DNA from 2 places in the Bacillus sp. DJP31 genome. Region 2 is predicted to be linked to the other one. Evidence: riboswitches for the same ligand, from Rfam matches in the RefSeq annotation. Region 2 holds a riboswitch; the other holds the start of a gene.

What was found. Region 2 has a riboswitch for thiamine pyrophosphate ahead of tenA (thiaminase II). Riboswitches for the same ligand answer to the same signal wherever they lie in the genome.
Region 1: it holds a riboswitch for thiamine pyrophosphate, as region 2 does, so the genes downstream of both, ACOI1C_RS10645 (ABC transporter substrate-binding protein) here and tenA (thiaminase II) in region 2, are expected to answer to the same signal.

The regions. Positions count from the first base shown of each region.
Region 1 is NZ_JBMERO010000009.1:104,344-113,818, reverse strand. It holds gene ACOI1C_RS10665 (vWA domain-containing protein) at 1-91, shown strand, start outside; gene ACOI1C_RS10660 (ribonuclease J) at 269-1,939, shown strand; gene ACOI1C_RS10655 (aldo/keto reductase) at 2,031-2,948, shown strand; gene ACOI1C_RS10650 (IS110 family transposase) at 3,378-3,707, shown strand; TPP riboswitch at 4,589-4,698, shown strand; gene ACOI1C_RS10645 (ABC transporter substrate-binding protein) at 4,787-5,773, shown strand; gene ACOI1C_RS10640 (thiamine-binding protein) at 5,787-6,077, shown strand; gene ACOI1C_RS10635 (ABC transporter permease) at 6,077-6,844, shown strand; gene ACOI1C_RS10630 (ABC transporter ATP-binding protein) at 6,841-7,581, shown strand; gene ACOI1C_RS10625 (TatD family hydrolase) at 7,587-8,360, shown strand; gene ACOI1C_RS10620 (hypothetical protein) at 8,435-8,644, shown strand; gene ACOI1C_RS10615 (hypothetical protein) at 8,750-8,911, shown strand; gene ACOI1C_RS10610 (DUF4179 domain-containing protein) at 9,184-9,475, shown strand, end outside.
Region 2 is NZ_JBMERO010000010.1:92,030-101,504, forward strand. It holds gene ACOI1C_RS11350 (energy-coupling factor transporter transmembrane component T family protein) at 1-30, opposite strand, end outside; gene ACOI1C_RS11355 (ABC transporter ATP-binding protein) at 985-2,451, opposite strand; gene ACOI1C_RS11360 (ECF transporter S component) at 2,454-3,035, opposite strand; gene tenA (thiaminase II) at 3,050-3,730, opposite strand; TPP riboswitch at 3,836-3,941, opposite strand; gene ACOI1C_RS11370 (methyl-accepting chemotaxis protein) at 4,095-5,558, opposite strand; gene ACOI1C_RS11375 (EAL and HDOD domain-containing protein) at 6,085-7,302, opposite strand; gene ACOI1C_RS11380 (hypothetical protein) at 7,913-8,290, shown strand; gene ACOI1C_RS11385 (hypothetical protein) at 8,522-8,722, shown strand; gene modB (molybdate ABC transporter permease subunit) at 9,442-9,475, opposite strand, start outside.

The DNA.
Region 1 (9,475 bases), on a different contig from region 2:
GAATGCCTACAAATTTGTTGCATCTGATGTAGGTGTGGAGAGTATGTATGACATGATTTGTGAGGCCGTTTCGGAGAAAAGAATGAAATAAAAGGGACAAGGGGACAGGTACCATGTCCCACGGAATAGAAACCATAGGGACACGGTACCTGTCCCTATGGTTGTCTTAAGCGATTAAGAGAATTGTGACCCAATCACTCAACCTCTTATAAATGAAAACCAAAAAGGCATACTACTAAGAGTATTTAAAAACTGGGAGGATACCATTTTGAGCACAAACGAGAATACATTATCCATTTTTGCCTTAGGTGGGATGAACGAAATCGGAAAAAATATGTATGTCGTTCAATATGACCACGATATCATCATCATCGACTGTGGGAATAAGTTTCCAGATGAAAGTTTATTAGGTATTGATTTGATCATTCCAGACACTAGTTACTTGCTAGAAAACAAGGAAAAAATTAGAGCATTAGTAGTTACACATGGACATGAAGATCATATTGGGGGAATTCCTTTCTTCCTAAAAAAGTTTAATGTACCCGTTTATGCTACACGCTTCACATTAGGTTTAATTGAACTAAAATTAAAAGAACATAAAATCTTGAGGGAAACCGAACTAGTTGAAATCGACTCCAATTCGACCTTGAAATTCGCAGAAATCAATGTGAGTTTTTTCAAGGTGAATCATAGTATTCCCGATTGTTTAGGAATTGTCTTTAACACACCACAGGGGACAGTTGTACACACCGGGGACTTCAAGTTTGATTTGACTCCTGTCAATAATCAGCATTCAGATATTCATAAGATGGCTGAGATCGGCAAACAGGGTGTCTTGCTTCTGTTATCTGAAAGTACCAATGCGGAACGACCAGGATTAAGTCCTTCAGAGCAAATAGTAGGTGAGCATGTCTTAGAAGCTTTTATGAAAGCCAAGCGCAAACTATTTATTTCCACCTTTGCTTCAAATATTAACCGCGTTCAGCAAGTCGTTGATGCTGCTTTAAAAACGAATCGGAAGCTAGCTTTACTTGGACGAAGTATGGTGAATGTGGTAGCCGTTGCGATGGAGCGAGGTTTTTTAGATGTTCCGGATGGAATGTTAATTACACAAGACGAAATCCATGAACTGGCACCTGAAAAAGTAGCCATTCTTTGTACAGGAAGTCAAGGAGAACCCAATGCAGCCCTCGCGCGTCTTTCCACTTCCAACTATCGGGGTGTTGAGATCTTACCTGAAGATACGGTCATTTTTGCTGCTGGTCCAATACCGGGAAATGAACGGAATGTTTCTCGTATCGTAGACAACTTTTTTACACTTGGTGCGCACGTGATTTATGGGTCGGGTAGTTCAACAGGAATGCATGTTTCCGGACATGGGTACCAAGAGGATTTAAAACTCATGCTTTCATTAATGAAACCTAAATATTTTATACCTATTCACGGTGAATTCAGGATGCTACACCATCACCGTTTATTAGCTGAGTCCGTTGGAGTTGAGCAAGGAAACACCTTCATCATGAATAATGGAGAGGTCGTTGATATTCAAAAATCAATTGCCCGACAGACGCGGAAGATACCGGTTGGAAATACGTATGTAGATGGTGGAATCGGTGATGTTGGGGACAGTGTAATACGAGATCGAAAACAGCTTTCTGAGGATGGAATGCTCGTGATTGTATTAACCATGAGCAAGTCAGAAAGGAAATTGGTATCTGGACCAGATACCATTTCCCGTGGGTTTATATTTGCCAAAGATTCAGAGGAACTTCTAAGTGAGGTGAATCGCCTTATAATCAAAAACGTAAATGACCTAAAAGCAGTGAACAAAACACAATGGAATGTGATCAAACACGAAATAAAAAAATCAGTTGGTCAGTATTTATATTCACAAACTAGGAAAAAACCGATGATTCTTCCTATAATTATTGAAATCTAATGCGTAGTTATATCTACCTGTAACTGCATATATTTATGACCTATCTCCTTTAAATGGTATAATGAAACTATCATTAGAAAGGGGTGTCCTTTTGAAAAAAATCAAATTAGGTACCAGTCATTTAGAAGTTGGAGAAATTTCATTAGGTTGTATGAGAATGGCGGGACTTTCGAAAATAGAGGCAGCGAATGTCATTGAGACGGCGCAAGAAGTAGGAATTGATTTATTTGATCATGCCGATATTTATGGTGGAGGAAAATCAGAAGAGGTTTTTGCAAATGCAGTAGATATGAATGCTTCTGTTCGAGATAAGATGATTATTCAGACGAAGTGTGGTATTCGTAATGGTTTTTTTGATTTTTCAAAAGAACATATTCTAGCATCGGTAGACCTCAGTCTCGAGCGCTTGAAAACAGACTATATTGATATCTTGCTTCTTCATCGTCCGGATGCCTTAATGGAACCTGAAGAAGTTGCCGAAGCTTTTGCTAGATTGAAGGAAAGTGGAAAAGTACGTCATTTTGGTGTGAGTAATCAAAATCCGATGCAAATTGAATTGTTAAAGAAGTATCTGGAGGTTGACTTGATTGTAAACCAGCTGCAATTAAGTATCATGCATACACCTATAATTGATGCAGGTCTCAATGTGAATATGCAGCATGATCCATCAGTTGTTCGCGACAGTGGGGTTCTGGAGTATAGCCGCTTGAACGACATGACGATCCAAGCCTGGTCACCGTTTCAATACGGGATGATCAAAGGGCCATTTGTTGGGAACAAAGATTTTCCAGAAGTAAATGCGTTGCTGCAAGAACTTGCAGAGAAAAAAGGTGTGACGGATTCGGCAATAGCCATTGCCTGGATATTACGTCATCCAGCTAAAATCCAGCCAGTTGTCGGTTCCATGAATCCGAAGCGAATAAGAGACATAGCCAAGGCATCTGAAATTACTTTAACCAGAGAAGAATGGTATGAGCTATATCGTTCGGCAGGTAATACGCTTCCATAATATAGGTTGAGAAGAGCGCCAATAATTTAAGCTTTTTTTCAAAGATAAGAAACTCTCATGGTGGCGCTCCTCGCCACCACCATCTACCATGAAAAGGTCCCTTTAACCCAGTAGAGTCTAACACATTACCCCATTGTCAATACTGGTGAATGACAATACGACCAGCCTGAATACTTTCTGGTGGATCTTAAAGAAGATACCCTATATAAGAAACTGGCTGTGACAGGATTGAAGCACCATCTAATGTGTTTATAGCACGTATACAAAATTTTTGTCAGATATCTCCTGTGACCTGTATTGTTAATCAATTTTTGAGGTGATTTTCCAATGTAAGCAATGATTGAACGGTGTGCAGGCCTAGATGTACACCAAGAAACAGTTGTAGCATGTGTGTTATTTGGTCCGTTAGATTAAAAACCGAAAAAATCTATTCAATCTTTTTCAACGACAACTACTGGGCTATTAGCTCTAAACGATTGGTTATCTGAACATCAGATAACTGATGTGGTTATGGAAAGCACTGGAGTATACTGGAAACCGATATGGAACATACTCGAAGATACTTTTCAACTTGTTCTTGCCAATGCTAGGCATGTGAAAAAAGTTCCAGGGCGTAAAACCGATGTAAAAGATGCAGAATGGTTTGGCCAACTCTTACGCTGTGGACTAATTGAACGTAATTTTGTTCCACCAGAGGATATTTGCGATTTACGAGGTCTAACGCGTTATCGAAAAAAGTTGATTCAAAGTCGAAAATAAGAACAGAATCGTTTTCACAAGATACTTCAAGATGCTACTATCAAACTTACATCCGTTTTATCCAATAATTTTGTTATAACAGGGCGCCGTATCCTTGAAGTTAAGGGTTTCTCGCTTTTTTATTGTTTTGTATGAATAATCTGGGTATATAGTAATGTAAAATAAATCTATTGTCGAAATCCGAATGGCCGGTAATCAAACAAACCATATTATAAGCTTGCTACATAGGAGATATTTCAGTAATAATACTAAGAAAAAGCAAGTGAAGTGGGTTTTATTCCGATTTTTTTATTATTCTGTAATAATAAAAAAACAACCTGTTTTAAACGAACGTTTGATTAACTCAAAGGGGAAATTCCGCTGTATCAGTCTTTTAAAGGCCTGTTTATAAATCGACTTCTTTACGATTTATAAATATACTATACCGTATAATCAACAGAAAGTACCCTTCAAGCCTTGAGAATCTCTCTATAATTATTGTAGAAAAACAAATTAAAGTAGTGTTTTAAACAAACGTTTGATTAAACGGAATCTAGAAGCCTGCCATAGAGACATTTAAATGAGTTGGAATTAAAACAACATCATTACGATTTACAAATATACTTTCTTATGATAATGTCAGCTTACTAGTTCATGTTTTTCATGGAATATATCATGATAGTTCTTGTGCTATTACTTTTATCATGAGATTGTTTGATACCCATAGGATTGGAGGCGACAGGTATTTTGAAATTTGTATGATTGAATAAAATGTTAGAGGTGTATAGAATGCTCCGCACTATAAGCTCCTCTAAACGTACGAAGAATTCATAAGTCCAATTCATTTTACTAGCTAAACCAAAGTTATCTGTTATAATGAAAACAAATAAAAGTACACTTTCCAAGAATAGTGGGGGGACCGGTGTTGCCGGTTGAGATAGCGTCCTTAGAGATGCTGACCCTTAGAACCTGATCTGGTTAAAACCAGCGTAGGGAATATATTCTTAAACATACATAATTATGTTTATTGATATGCGCCCAGGTGAATACCCTTGGGTGCTTTTATTTGTTTTATAGACTACTAAATTAGGAGGATTACTATGAAAAAGTGGTTTGCCGTACTATCATCGATCTTCATCATAGCGGGTTGTGGCAATAATGGTGCCGAGGGTCAACAGGGGAACGAAGAACTACAAAAGGTTTCCGTTGTTCTAGATTGGACACCAAATACAAACCATACAGGCTTGTATGTAGCAAAGGATCAAGGTTTTTTTGAAGCGGAAGGCTTAGATGTCGAAATTATTATGCCGGGTGAAGCTGGGGCAGATCAGCTTGTGGCTGCCGGTAAATCTGAGTTTGGGATTGGCTACCAAGAAGGCGTGACACAAGCACGTATCCAAGGTGTTCCACTTGTTTCAGTCGCGGCCATTATTCAGCATAATACATCAGGATTTGCATCACCGGTTGAGAAAAACATTGTCTCGCCTAAGGATTTTGAAGGGAAGACCTATGGCGGATGGGGTTCACCAGTTGAAGAGTCTGTGATTTCTTCCATAATGAACGTGGAAAAGGCTGACGTGGAAAAGGTTTCGTTCATCAGTATGGGTGATGCGGATTTCTTTACAGCTGTAAAAAGGGATATTGACTTTGCCTGGATTTTTTACGGATGGACGGGTATTGAAGCCGAGCTTCGCGATGAACCCATTAATATGGTTTACTTAACGGATTACTCAGAGAAACTAGATTACTATACACCTGTAGTTACAACAAATGAGGAAATGATTTCTGAAAATCCTGATACAGTTAAAGCATTCGTCAAGGCTGTTGCTAAGGGCTATGAATTTTCAATTGAAAAACCCTCAGAAGCAGCCGACATTTTACTAAAAGCAGCACCAGACTTAGACCCAGAGCTAGTGAAAAAGAGCCAAGAATGGTTATCTCCAAAATATCAAGATGATGCAAAAAGATGGGGAGAGCAAAAACTTGAGGTTTGGGAAAACTATGCTTCATGGATGTTTGAAAACGGTTTACTGGAGAAAGAGCTAGAAGCGAAAAAGGCATTTACAAACGAGTTTTTACCAGAATAAGGGGGGGGATTTCATGGCTAATGCACTAATTAGTATCCAAATCATACCGAAAACGAAGGACGGGGAAAGCGTTATTCCTTATGTAGACGAGGCCATCCGGATCATTCACGAATCAGGGGTTAAATATCAGGTTCACCCTCTTGAAACCACGATGGAAGGTGACCTAGAACAACTACTACGTGTGATTGTTAAGATGAATGAGCGCATGGTTGAAATAGGAAGCAGTAACGTCATTTCACAGGTGAAAATTTTATTTCAACCATCTGGAATCACTATGGATGAGTTAACGGAGAAATATCAATAATGAACAGACAAGTACGGAAAGGATGGAGGCCGTTAGTGGTTCTCCTCTTTTTATTCATTGCATGGGAAGGTATGGTCAAACTGGCAGAAGTTCCTGATTGGCTTCTTCCACCACCAACGAAAATCATGACCGAAGCTATCATAGGGTGGGGGGAGTTCTACCCTGATTTGCTTTCAACAATCATGCTCGCTTTATTAGGACTGCTGATTGGTTCAGGCATTGGATTATTGACAGCTATCCTTCTACACTTACTCCCTGTTGTACGTGAATCTGTTTACCCATTATTAATTTTATCGCAAAATGTACCCATTATTGTTCTTGCCCCTCTATTAATCATTTGGTTTGGATTCGGCTTACTACCTAAACTAATTGTGATTACATTGGTTTGCTTTTTTCCCATTACAGTTGCAGCAATGGATGGTTTTAGACAAACATCACCAGAGCTAAAGCAATATATGATGATGGCCGGGGCTTCGACCAAACAATTATTTTGGAAGCTAGAGTTCCCTTTTGCTCTTCCATCTCTCTTTTCAGGACTAAAGATATCGGCCACCTATAGTGTGATGGGAGCAGTGATTTCTGAATGGCTTGGTGCAAAGTCAGGTATTGGAGTGTATATGACATTTGCCTCATCTTCCTTTAGAACAGACCGAGTATTTGTTGCGATACTGGCCATTATGATGGTAAGCTTACTTTTTTTTGGTGTAATCGTTCTAGTCGAACGCTATTTAGTTCGATGGCAAAAGAAAGGGGTTGACCATTTATGAGTCAACTAATTATAAGAGATGTTGGTAAACGCTTTGGACAGAACGAAGTGATTAAGAACCTGAATTTAACTGTACAAAAGGAAGAGTTTGTTTCCATTCTAGGTCCTTCTGGTAGCGGGAAGAGTACTCTGTTCAATCTAATTGGTGGACTTCTTTCACCTGATTCGGGAGAAATTATGCTAGATCAATCTGTGATTAATGGAAAACGGGGATCTATTAGCTATATGCCGCAAACTCCCTCTCTTTTTCCATGGCGAACCATTTTGCAGAATGTGTTACTTGGTCAAGAGCTTCAAGGGGAAAAAGACATTCAGAAAGCAAAAGAGATGATTCAGTATGCAGGGCTAGCTCACTATGAGAATGCTTTCCCCAACGAGCTATCAGGAGGGATGAAGCAACGAGCTGCTTTTATTCGAGCACTTTTAAGTCCTCAATCTGTGATTTGTCTAGATGAGCCCTTTTCTGCATTAGATGAATTGACCCGTCTAGAGATGCAAAAATGGCTCTTAACAATATGGGAAGAATACCGAAGAACCGTGATATTTGTGACCCATAATATTGAAGAAGCCTTGTTTTTATCTGACCGCATTTTTGTTTTATCAAATAAACCAGCTAGGATAGTCGCTGAGTTTAAGGTACCATTTCCAAGACCTAGAGATGAAAACCTCCCTCTCCAAGAACAGTTCTTGGAATGCAAACGAGAAATCCATTATACGTTACGCGGCTTGAGGGAGTGAGAGCATTGAAAAAGTTGATCGATGCACATATTCACTTGGATCACTATGAGGAAGAAAGTATCAGTGAGCTTTTGGAGAGTGCGGAACATATTGAAGCTCTGATCTCTGCCTCGTTTCATTTGGAATCTAGTAAAAAGAACCTGGCGCTTTCGAAAAATTATTCAAAAGTAAAGCCAGCATTTGGCTTTCATCCTGAACAGCCACTCCCATCTGAACAGGAACTTGATGAATTACTAAATTGGATGCATACTCATCAAAACGAAATGGTAGCAGTAGGCGAGGTAGGTCTTCCTTATTATTTGAGGAATGAGCAAAAAATTACTCAGCGACAACTAGGTCAATATAGTGAACTACTAGAGACTTTTATTAAGCATGCAAGGGACTGGGAAAAACCAATTGTGCTTCATGCCGTATACGATGATGCTCCGGTTGTATGTGATTTGTTGGAGATATACTCGGTCAAAAATGCACATTTTCATTGGTTTAAGGGAGATGATAAAACCGTTTCAAGGATGATTGAAAACGGTTACTACATTTCTGTGACTCCAGACGTTGTGTATGAAGAGGAAATTCAACAGCTTGTTCAATCCTATCCTCTCAAGCAGATCATGGTTGAAACAGATGGGCCTTGGCCTTTTGAAGGTATCTTTAATGGAAAGATGACACATCCGAATATGATGCGGGAATCGATTAAAACCATTGCAAACATCAAAAATCTACCGACTGAAGAAGTCTATCGACAGATTTATTTTAATACTAAATGTTTCTTTTCTATTTAGAATACATAGTATAAAGGCTGTTACTTTGTATAAGTAGCAGCCTTTTTAGTGTAAGGTCTGTGGTGAACCGGTTTATGACCTTTGAACTTAGCAATCGAACAATGAAAAAGGTAACGGATCTTTATTATGCAGATCAAATAAAGAATATACGTAATCAATATGGCTTGACTCAAGATTTATTTGCAAAGATTATGAATTGGGGAATTGCGACATCAAAGAGGTATGAAACCAAAAAGTCGACCCCTGATTCCACTCATTTACATTATAAGAATGTTAAAAAATAATCCAGAAACCATTGTGAATTTCTATAATGAAACAAAAGAAATCTTTTCTAAAGAAGATCGAATAGAAATTGAGTCAAAACTTTCTATTTTACTGAAAGTGCGGGTATGAGTACTAAATATAAACATGTAGAAGATACATTTAAAGACTATGGTTCAAGATTTATATTTAATCAATCGCATGAGGAAGAGGGTTGGTTACAAACAAATGAAAGAGAGCCAATCTCTTATTCGTTTGCGAAATCATTGAGCCTTGAATATAGACTATAAAGTACTAGTGCCTGTCACATTCGGAATTTGTCATGTGCTCCTTGACAATTTCGGGAAGTAACAGGTGCTTATTTGTATTTAAAAAACTTGAAACCGTTTGGTACTATTGAAAGTCTTTATACTAGGATAGATAGAGCAACAAGGAGGTGCCCAATGGATGAAGATATGTTTAATCTGATACGGAAACGCGATGAATCGGCATTTCTGGAAATGATGCAACAACATAGGCAAGTCGTTTATTTCACCGCACTCACGTACTTTAAGGATAGTGACTGTCTGTTAACTATATCCCGGGTTTTAGTCAGATGGCTAGTGAAATTCCAGGCGTAAAGTTAATGGCGGAATTGGTAAACTATGATAAGGGACTGAAGGATGCTATTGAGAATGAATTTGTACAAATTATCAATCAATCTAATACAAAAGATGGTGTCACATTAACGGTGGATCACCTACTAATAGATAAACAGCGTTTGATTGTTTTTTCTTCGATCGAAACAGATAAAATGTTTGATGAAATTGGATTCGAATCGATACAATTAAGAGATAAAAAAGGAGAGATAATTG
Region 2 (9,475 bases):
GTTAATTTTATACATCCACGTCTCTATCATGTGTGTGTTCACACCTTTTTTACGGTTTTATGCTCGTGACCGCATAGTTTTTGTGTTTATTGATGAATACTCAGGCTTTTGCCTGCTAATCATTCATCCTTCATCAGTGATCATGCGATATATCGGCGATTTTCCGAATATATCAGCGATTATCCAAATATATCGGCGATTTTCCGGATATATCAGCGATTTTCCGAATATATCGGCGATTTTCCGAATATATCAGCGATTTTCCGAATATATCAGCGATTTTCCGAATATATCAGCGATTTTCCGAATATATCGGCGATTTTCCGAATATATCCGCGATTTTCCAAATATATCGGCGATTTTCCGGATATATCAGCGATTTTCCGAATATATCGGCGATTTTCCGAATATATCAGCGATTTTTCGAATATATCGGCGATTTTCCGAATATATCAGCGATTTTCCGAATATATCGGCGATTTTCCAAATATATCGGCGATTTTCCGAATATATCGGCGATTTTACAAATATATCGGCGATTTTCCGAATATATCAGCGATTTTACAAATATATCGGCGATTTTACGAATATATCGGCGATTATCCAAATATATCGGCGATTTTCCGAATATATCGGCGATTATCCAAATATATCGGCGATTTTACAAATATATCAGCGATTTTCCGAATATATCGGCGATTTTCTGAATATATCGGCGATTATCCAAATATATCGGCGATTTTCCGAATATATCAGCTATTTTCCAAATATATCGGCGATTTTCCGAATATATCAGCGATTTTCCGAATATATCAGCGATTTTCTGAATATATCGGCGATTTTCCAAATATATCGGCGATTTTCCAAATATATCGGCGATTTTCCGAATATATCAGCGATTTTACAAATATATCGGCGATTTTCCGAATATATCAGCGATTTTCCGAATATATCGACAATAATCCATATTTATCCTATTTATCTTTATTTCACATATTGAAGATGCTTTGTTACTTCTTTCTTTGTGATGTAGCTGTCCTCCACTAATTGCCCATCCCGAATCGTCCACTTTCTGGTTGCAAAATGTTCAACGATGTTTTCGTCATGTGTCACCATGAGAATAGTAGTGCCTTTTTTTCGTTCTTCTTCTAAATCATTCAATAAGGCAAAGGTGTTTTTACTGTCTTGACCAAAGGTTGGTTCATCTAATAATAAAATCGCTTGATTCTGTATAATGGATGCAGCGACACTCAGCCTTCTTTTCTGTCCCATTGACAGCTGGTAAGGGTGCTTATGCTGATGGTCAACTAATTGAAAACGTTCAAGTTTATCGACTACCTTTTCACGGATTACACTCTCATTCTCTTGGCAGAGACGAAGAGAATGGGACAGCTCGTCGTAAACAGAATGGGTAACAAATTGAAACTCTGGATTTTGAAAAACAAAGGCTAATTCAAGAAATAGTTCTCTTTTTCGGTGAACTAGCTTCCCATTTAGCACATAATCACCACTTGTTTTAAGTAGCTGCATCAAGCCTAGAAGCAAACTACTCTTACCTGCCCCATTTTCTCCAAAGATAGTAATCCACTCGTGAGTATCGATGTCTGCTTTTGGGACGAATACAACTCGTTCCTTCTTTCTTTTAACCTCAAAGTCTTTTAAAGATAGAATAGGGGTAGTTAGTTGTTGCGCAAAAGTTTCCATTTTTTCTTCCCGTTTGGCAGCAAACTCATCCCAGACTCCAGGGTACCAAATACCGTGTTCGCGTAATAAAGATAAATGAGAAGATAAGACCTCCGCCTTTTTCCCATCTGCTATTATTTCTCCAAACCTATTAAACACAATCACTCGATCAACTATTTCTATAACATGTTCGAGTTTATGCTCAACAATAACTAATGTTTGATTACTCATCAATTTCCTTATTGTATCCCATACATCCTTCGTTCCCTCTGGATCGAGCATGGCCGTTGGTTCATCTAAAAATAAAACATCCGGTTCAAGCGCCAAGATTGAGGCAATTGCAAGCCTTTGTTTTTGACCACCTGATAAAGTTTGGATATTTGTATGTGAATCTGCTAATCTTAACCCTACCTTTTCTAGGTAACTATCTATTTTCTCCTTCATCAATTCTCTTGGAGTTTGCAGATTTTCTAGGACAAAGGCAATTTCCTCATCCACATATGGCATACAAAATTGGCTATCTGGATCTTGAAATACGTAACCCGATGAGTCCGGAATGTGGAGTGCTTCTGCTTTCATCGGGACTACCACTGAGTGTGGAATAATACCTGCAAACACCTGTAACAATGTTGATTTCCCACACCCTGAAGGGCCAAGGAGAAGCACTTTCTCCCCCTTGTTTATCGATACACTCAAGTCCTTAAACAGCAATCCTTCTTCTTTTGGAAATTTTAATCTCAATTTCTCAACATGGATGTAAGGCTTCATTATCATTGATTTAGTGCATCATAATCAGATTGGTCAGCCGTCCGAACAAGGTTTGTAACCCCAGTTTTTTCTAAAGCCTTCACTAATACATAAGCAAAAATTCCCGCTAATAGAATCGCACCCACTGTTCTAGCACCAATGAACAGACTCAGGTTCCAAAGTGCTAGATCGCCAAGATACCCTTTATACCAATCCATAAGTAGGGATCCAACAGTTGAACCGATTGCTGCTAGGATTACTACACCCATGTCAAAGCGTTTATATAAGAATAATAGAAACACTAGCTCAGCACCTAATCCTTGAAGCACACCATAAAGTAAAACTTCTACTCCGTATTGTGAACCCAATAATAATTCTCCAGAAGAGGCTGCAATCTCTGCTAGAAGGGCAACACCCGGCTTACGAATAATGAGAAACGCGACTGTTGCCGCAATAAACCACATTCCATACACAAGCTGGTCGATATGAAGACCTAATGGTGCAACGAATGAATACAGTGGTCCCCATAGCTTATAAACAACCCCAAACACAATGGCTATCACAATCGTTATTAATACATCTGTTAATTTTAGTCCTCTTGACATATCAATTTCCTCCGTTATATTAGTTGTGATGAGTTAGATACAGGCCATTTTTCTTTTGTATAGGCCATTTCCCAAAAAGAATACTCATACTGACTACTCAACCAGAAATGCTCTCTCATCCGGTTACGATCGTCTTCTGTTACCGTCTCGGCAATCTCATCTAAGCGATTAATTTGTTCTTCTACCAACTCTCTAAACCATTCCCCGCCATATGCAGCAATCCAATCCTGATAGATTGGCTCTGCTGGCGTTGCACCTTGAAGTCTTTCACCAATCTCATAGTAAAGCCAATAGCAAGGCAGCAAGGTTGAAAGAATATCTCCTAAATGCCCATAGCCTCCTCGGTACATATGTGAGGTATAAGCATACGCAGTAGGTGCAGGGCGAAAGGCATCTCTTTCTTCCTGCGTTATTCCTAAACGTTTTGAGAAGTTTTCGTGTAGCTGGAGCTCCGCTTCATATGTGCCTTGAGCGTGAGCAGCAAATCTTGCGGTTGTATGTATATCTCCTGCTTTGGCTGCCCCAAGTGCTTGAATTTTTGAAAAATGAGTTAAATAGTAAGCATCCTGTAAAATGTAGTACCGAAAGCAATCGAGTGGTAAACTTCCGTCAGCAATTCCAGTAACAAAAGGATGTGTAAAGCTTGCTTCCCAAATTGAGTCAGCGTTTTGTCTTATTTGCTCAGTAAATTTCATGCTTTTTCCTCCCATTTTTTTTGATAATAGGTTAGCTAGACGCAAAAAAACCACTTCCCTTACAAACGTAAGAAAAGTGGTTAGTATTGGAGACCATAATAGACATAGTTCCATCCCTCACTTCCCTACGCTGGTATAATCCAGATCAGGTTCAAAGGGTCTTAAAGTATACTTTAATCTCAGCCTTTTAAAGGCTCCCCCAGTGGAAAAATATTCAATTTCGAATTCGTATTTATCATAACATTTCAAATCGAATTGTCAATAATAAATTTTCACCCTCTTACACTATATTTTAAAATATGGATAACTGAAATTATTTGGATTCAAAAAAGCACGCCCAATAAGCGTGCTTTTTAAGCATAATTTAATTCATACTTGATAAACGCTCAACCGCTTCATCCGTTTGTTTAATTGTAACTAGTAGTTCTTCATTTTTGTCATTTTGCGTTTGGGCAGTTGCAGTAATCTCTTCAATGGCTGCCGTTGTTTGTTGGATTACTGCCGCAAACTCATTGACTGCTCTTTCAACTTGATTTGAATCATTCCCAATTTTATTTGCAAGCTCTTCAAACGAATTGACTTCTTGAAGTAGTGTGTGGATATGTGTGTCAATCCCTTCAAATATCGCCTTCGTTTGTTGTGTTATTTGGATATTGCCATCCATCTCTGTTCCAATATCCAGCATTTGTCCTTGCGTTTTGGTCGTACTCGTGCTGATTTCAGAAAGGTTACCAGATATTTTTTTGGCAGTCTGTTCTGTCGTTTCAGCTAATTTACGAATTTCCTCAGCAACGACCGAGAACCCTCTTCCACTTTCTCCAGCTCGTGCGGCTTCAATAGACGCATTTAAGGCAAGGAGATTCGTTTGAGTGGTAATGTCTTGAATAGCTTTAATAGATGAAGTTGATTCACTTACAAATTGACTCAACTGCTTCATTTCCTGTGACATAGACACAATAAGAGCTCTGAATTGATGCATTTTGTCTTCTAACTGAATGGCTTTTACACTACCTTGTTTTGAATCTTCAACCGATTGAGTTGTACGCTCGCTAATCGTATGAACACGTCCAAGCATTTCCTGAACCATGCCATTTGTATTTTCAATAACATCCATAATATCATTTACTGCATTTGCCTGAGATTGCATACCAGTTGCAACCTCTTGAATAGAGGTATTTACTTCATTAAAAGATTGCTGATTAATACCTGATTGATCACGAATATCTCTCATATTTACAGCGATAATTCCAGTGTTTTCTATTATAGCAACTTTTGTATCTTGTTCTTTAGCTAATGATTCTTCCATACTAGCAGACATTTCTTCAAGTCTAGTATTAAATTGTCTTGAAATCACTTCTTGTAAGAAAAGCACGACAAACACCAATACTAATAAAAGTAACGTAGAAGTCATATTTTCAATTAGTTCATAAGCAACTGTCATATAATATCCAACCATAAGTCCAGTTGATAAAATCATACCCGTTACTACAAGCTTACGATCCAAGTAAAGGGCTGCGCAGGCTAATAAATAAAAAGGTAACAAAATATTCGTTTCAGAGATACCACCAAACATAATCAAACCTAATACTGCTGTAATTCCTACTAAAGCTAAGTATGGAAGAGCATTTGTAAGCTTCTTAGTAAAATGAAGTGAACCAACAATTGCAATGACAGTAGATCCACCGATAACCACTTTGAGGATAGTTGCCAATTTAGCTCCTATTGAAAGATCCACAACTGTTGCTAGCACAACAGAAACAACTAACATAATAAACATAATCTTGTTTTTTCTTCTTAAAGTCTCAAACTTAATCAAATCTTGATCCATTTGGCCCACTCCTCTTAATCTATGTATCCTTATTATCGGTTCAACTATATTGATTTTTTATAAAGTAAAATTTACCAATTTAACTTAAAACGACAAATAACGACAAGTTTACTCTTTATATAATATGAGATTGATAAGCCTTCGTCTATATTTATTTTTGATTAATCTTATAAGAGGATGTTCAAAAAGTCCGGCAAAAATAGCTTCGAATTTCTTCGTCAGCTCGTCTTTTCCGCTCCTCTCGTATACAAAACATACGCGCAGGAAGCTCAAGACTTCGCTTCCTTGAACTTCTTTGCTCTTTTTGTCCTCCTTTTTGAACAGGCTCTATAAGAAAGAAGGTTTAGACTTTTTAAATAAGTGGTAAGGATACGTATAGCGATTTGGTGGAGGAATTTTATGACTGAAAACCATCTTCTTCGGTGTTATGTGGTTTCTAGTGAACTATATTTTTACCTATATCTTAATTTAAAAAATTCCCTTTATTTACCAAGGGAATTTTCAGCGTATTCGTAAAAAGTTCATACTATGCAGTCACAATCACATCTACAATATAAGTAGACCATTCAATCGCTTTTGAGTAGCAATCCATCCCCACTTCTTCTGTGATTTGTAATTTTTGGCATAGTTCAGAAAAAAGCAACCAATCCCCTGTCTCTAAGGACTTCATTAGAAGTAATGAATCTCCAAAAACATTATCTGACCCAATTAAAGCATCCTTTATCTCAGTAGAAAAGGGTAGTTCCTCCAATGCAATTTCCATTGGGCGATGAAGTAATGTATCAATTAAGGAAAACATCCCGAGTAAAAAAAGTTCAGAGCTGTTCTGTTTTACATGTTCAGCTAAAAGTTCACCCATTTTAGCTCTTGTTAAACATAATTGTATAACCTGAATAGAGACTTCTTTGTTCAAACTAGATAAAGAAATAATGAAGATCCACTTTTTTACTTCTGTTAATCCTAATAATACAATTGCTTGCTTAATAGATGTAATCTTACTTCTTAATTGAAAACCAGCAGAATTGATTAACTTTAATAGCTTGTATGACAAGGCTAAGTCTCGTTCTACTAGACTAGTTATATTTTCAATGTTAGGATCTATTTTATTAATCTCTTGAATTATCTCAACGTGAAAATGGGAGATAACAGGTACATCATCCGCTTTGATAATAACCGGCTTGCTAAAGAAGTATCCTTGAAAATAATGGTAACCAAGCTTTACGGCCAATTCAAATTCTTCTCTTGTTTCAACCTTCTCCGCTAAGAGCTTGATTCCGTGTTCCCTAGCCAGTTCTAACAATATTCTATGCTCTATGGCTGTCGTTTTAGGAAATTCAACTTTAATTATGTCCGCCAGGGATACTAACTCTTTGTATTTATCTTCATATATAAAATCATCTAATGCAATGGCATATCCTAATTTCTTCAAATTAGTTATGGCTTCAATAACTTCCACAGTTGGTTCTATGTCTTCTAATATTTCGACCACCACAGATTCAGCTGGAAAATATGTAGGAAAGCCCTTAAGCAAAAGATTCACTGTAAAATTAATAAAGCATTTTTTATCATTTGCTATCTTATCCACACCAATTGTCACAAAGCTATTCACTAAAACATCAATTGTTGCTTTATCTCCATCAAAATGATTATAAAAGTTCTCTTGACCATTTCTATATAATAATTCATAGCCGTATAGTTGTTCATTTGAATCTAAAATCGGTTGTCTTGCTACAAAAACTTCCAAGTAAGTTCCCCCTTGATGCGTAAAAATACTTTCTTAATTATAAACCACTTCGACAATAGTTAACAGGGGTTCACAGGGTTTTTTCCTGAAAAGAAAGTGGGAATTTCATGTTAAGGTTTAGAAAGATAAAGTAATCTCGAAATTTTTAAAGTATGTAATAGATTTCGAAATAAGCTTGAATTAGAAACAAGAAAAAAATACTTTTCAAAACTAGAGCATTTACTTAAAAAATCAAATAAGAATACGGAAGAGAAACAATTCTAGATTTGTGTTATCGATTAAACTAATTATCCCACTAGCTCAGAATAGGTAATGATTTTCGGTAGACGCACTCGGAGTGGATTAAAGACTAAACCTAGAAAATCTTTATATTTCCCCGAAAAATCATTTTAATAAAATAGAATTTAAAAAAGAGAGAATATTATAACATAAATTGAAAATAAAGTGTATTGGGAAAATAGGGCTTAATAATAGCGTTTAATCAATGAAAAACACCATGATTTTCCCAATACACTTTTTCTGAATATTGGTATATGAATGAAAATGGATATTGTTTACTGCATATTCAAATTAAGTATCTTTAGGATTTACAGATTTAGAAATTCAGAACATGGACAAAGAAGAATTTCTTCTAAATAAGGATCTAATTGGTGAAGTTGTAAGTTCTTCAACTGAGTATTTTAAAATAATTGCCCCCTCTTCAGAAGATGCATTAAACAATCAAATAAGTGAGCTATATAAAGAAAAAGAAAAAGTTGTTAAACCGTCTAAATTAATAAAGTTGGACCAACAGGCTTATTTTGATGAATTGGCTAAAGACAAGGAATTATCTGCGCTAGAAGATAATAAAGGTCTATTTTCGATTACAGCTAGTAGCGACACGGAACCTACATCTTATAAGCGAATGACAACAACTATAACTAAACTTAATACGAACACATATCGTTTAAAAAATTCTGTAACGTGGGATAAATTACCGTTTTACTGATATGTAGATGTTACTGGAGTTGGAATTAATGAATCCTTTTGGGGTCCTGTAGTAGACACTCAATATGGAAAGCAAGACTGGACAACCTGGAGTTACTGTAATAATACTCAATCTGGCAGTGCTACTTATAACACTAGTAGTAGTGCATTTAAAAAGGGTTCTGGTGGATATTCATTAAAGGTTAATCTTCCTAATGATGAAACAGTTGGAGGATGTGCTGCAGATAAAGTTATGACTCTATCAAGCTATATGTACTATTCTGTAAATGTGTTAGCAAGTAGTAATGTAATTGATGCTTATGGACAATATGCGCATCAAGAAGACGAATATACTCTTTCACCAAGTATTTCTTTAACGGGATTTTCTTTCGGAGTTACTCCAGCAAATGTATTTTCAATCCATCCTAATACTCATGCTCAGGTTTATAGATAAATCCAAGAAAACCTTCCATTTTATTGGAAGGTTTTGGTTTTTCTGATTAAAATTAAGTTATTTTTTTTTTAAAATGGCTTATTAATATATTTATAATATATATCATACCAATCGCTGCAAATAAAAAAATAATGAAGTTCATTCCTTCAGATTTATGAAAGTTATTAAACCCTCGTAAATAATAAAATAAAAAAGCAAATGATATATATATTGCTGCTGATACGTGTTTCAATCTTATCGACTCCTTTACTTTTCATCTGATTTACTTGACTTGCAAAAATATTGTCAGCTAGAATTTTGTCTATTGCCTCAATTGCTAATTACCATTGTCGAAACAGTAAAAAAAGTCATTGTGCATTTTTGGTGTAGAGTTTTGACCTACAACTTCTTAGAGCATCAACGTCATGATGGCAAAGAGAAATACCATTAAAGATAGGATTTGGAAAGACCACCTTGGTAAATCACTGTATACGCTTACGAACAGGCATTAGCTAAAAAATTGCTCGCTGAGGTACTGAAAGAACTAAAGCTTACAGCTTTAAAATCATTTAGACTGCATAAACTATCAGTCTGCCCTTTTTTAGGGGTCTGTCTTAAAAATGCATTAGTCATGTGATTTATAATTTTCTAACTATTCCGAATTTTAAACTAAATTACCTGAATTTAATAGGTTTTTATTTATTATTTACCAATAAATGACGCCCCTTTTTATGGAATATCTATTTCCCCGGTTTAATGTAATAAACAATAAGT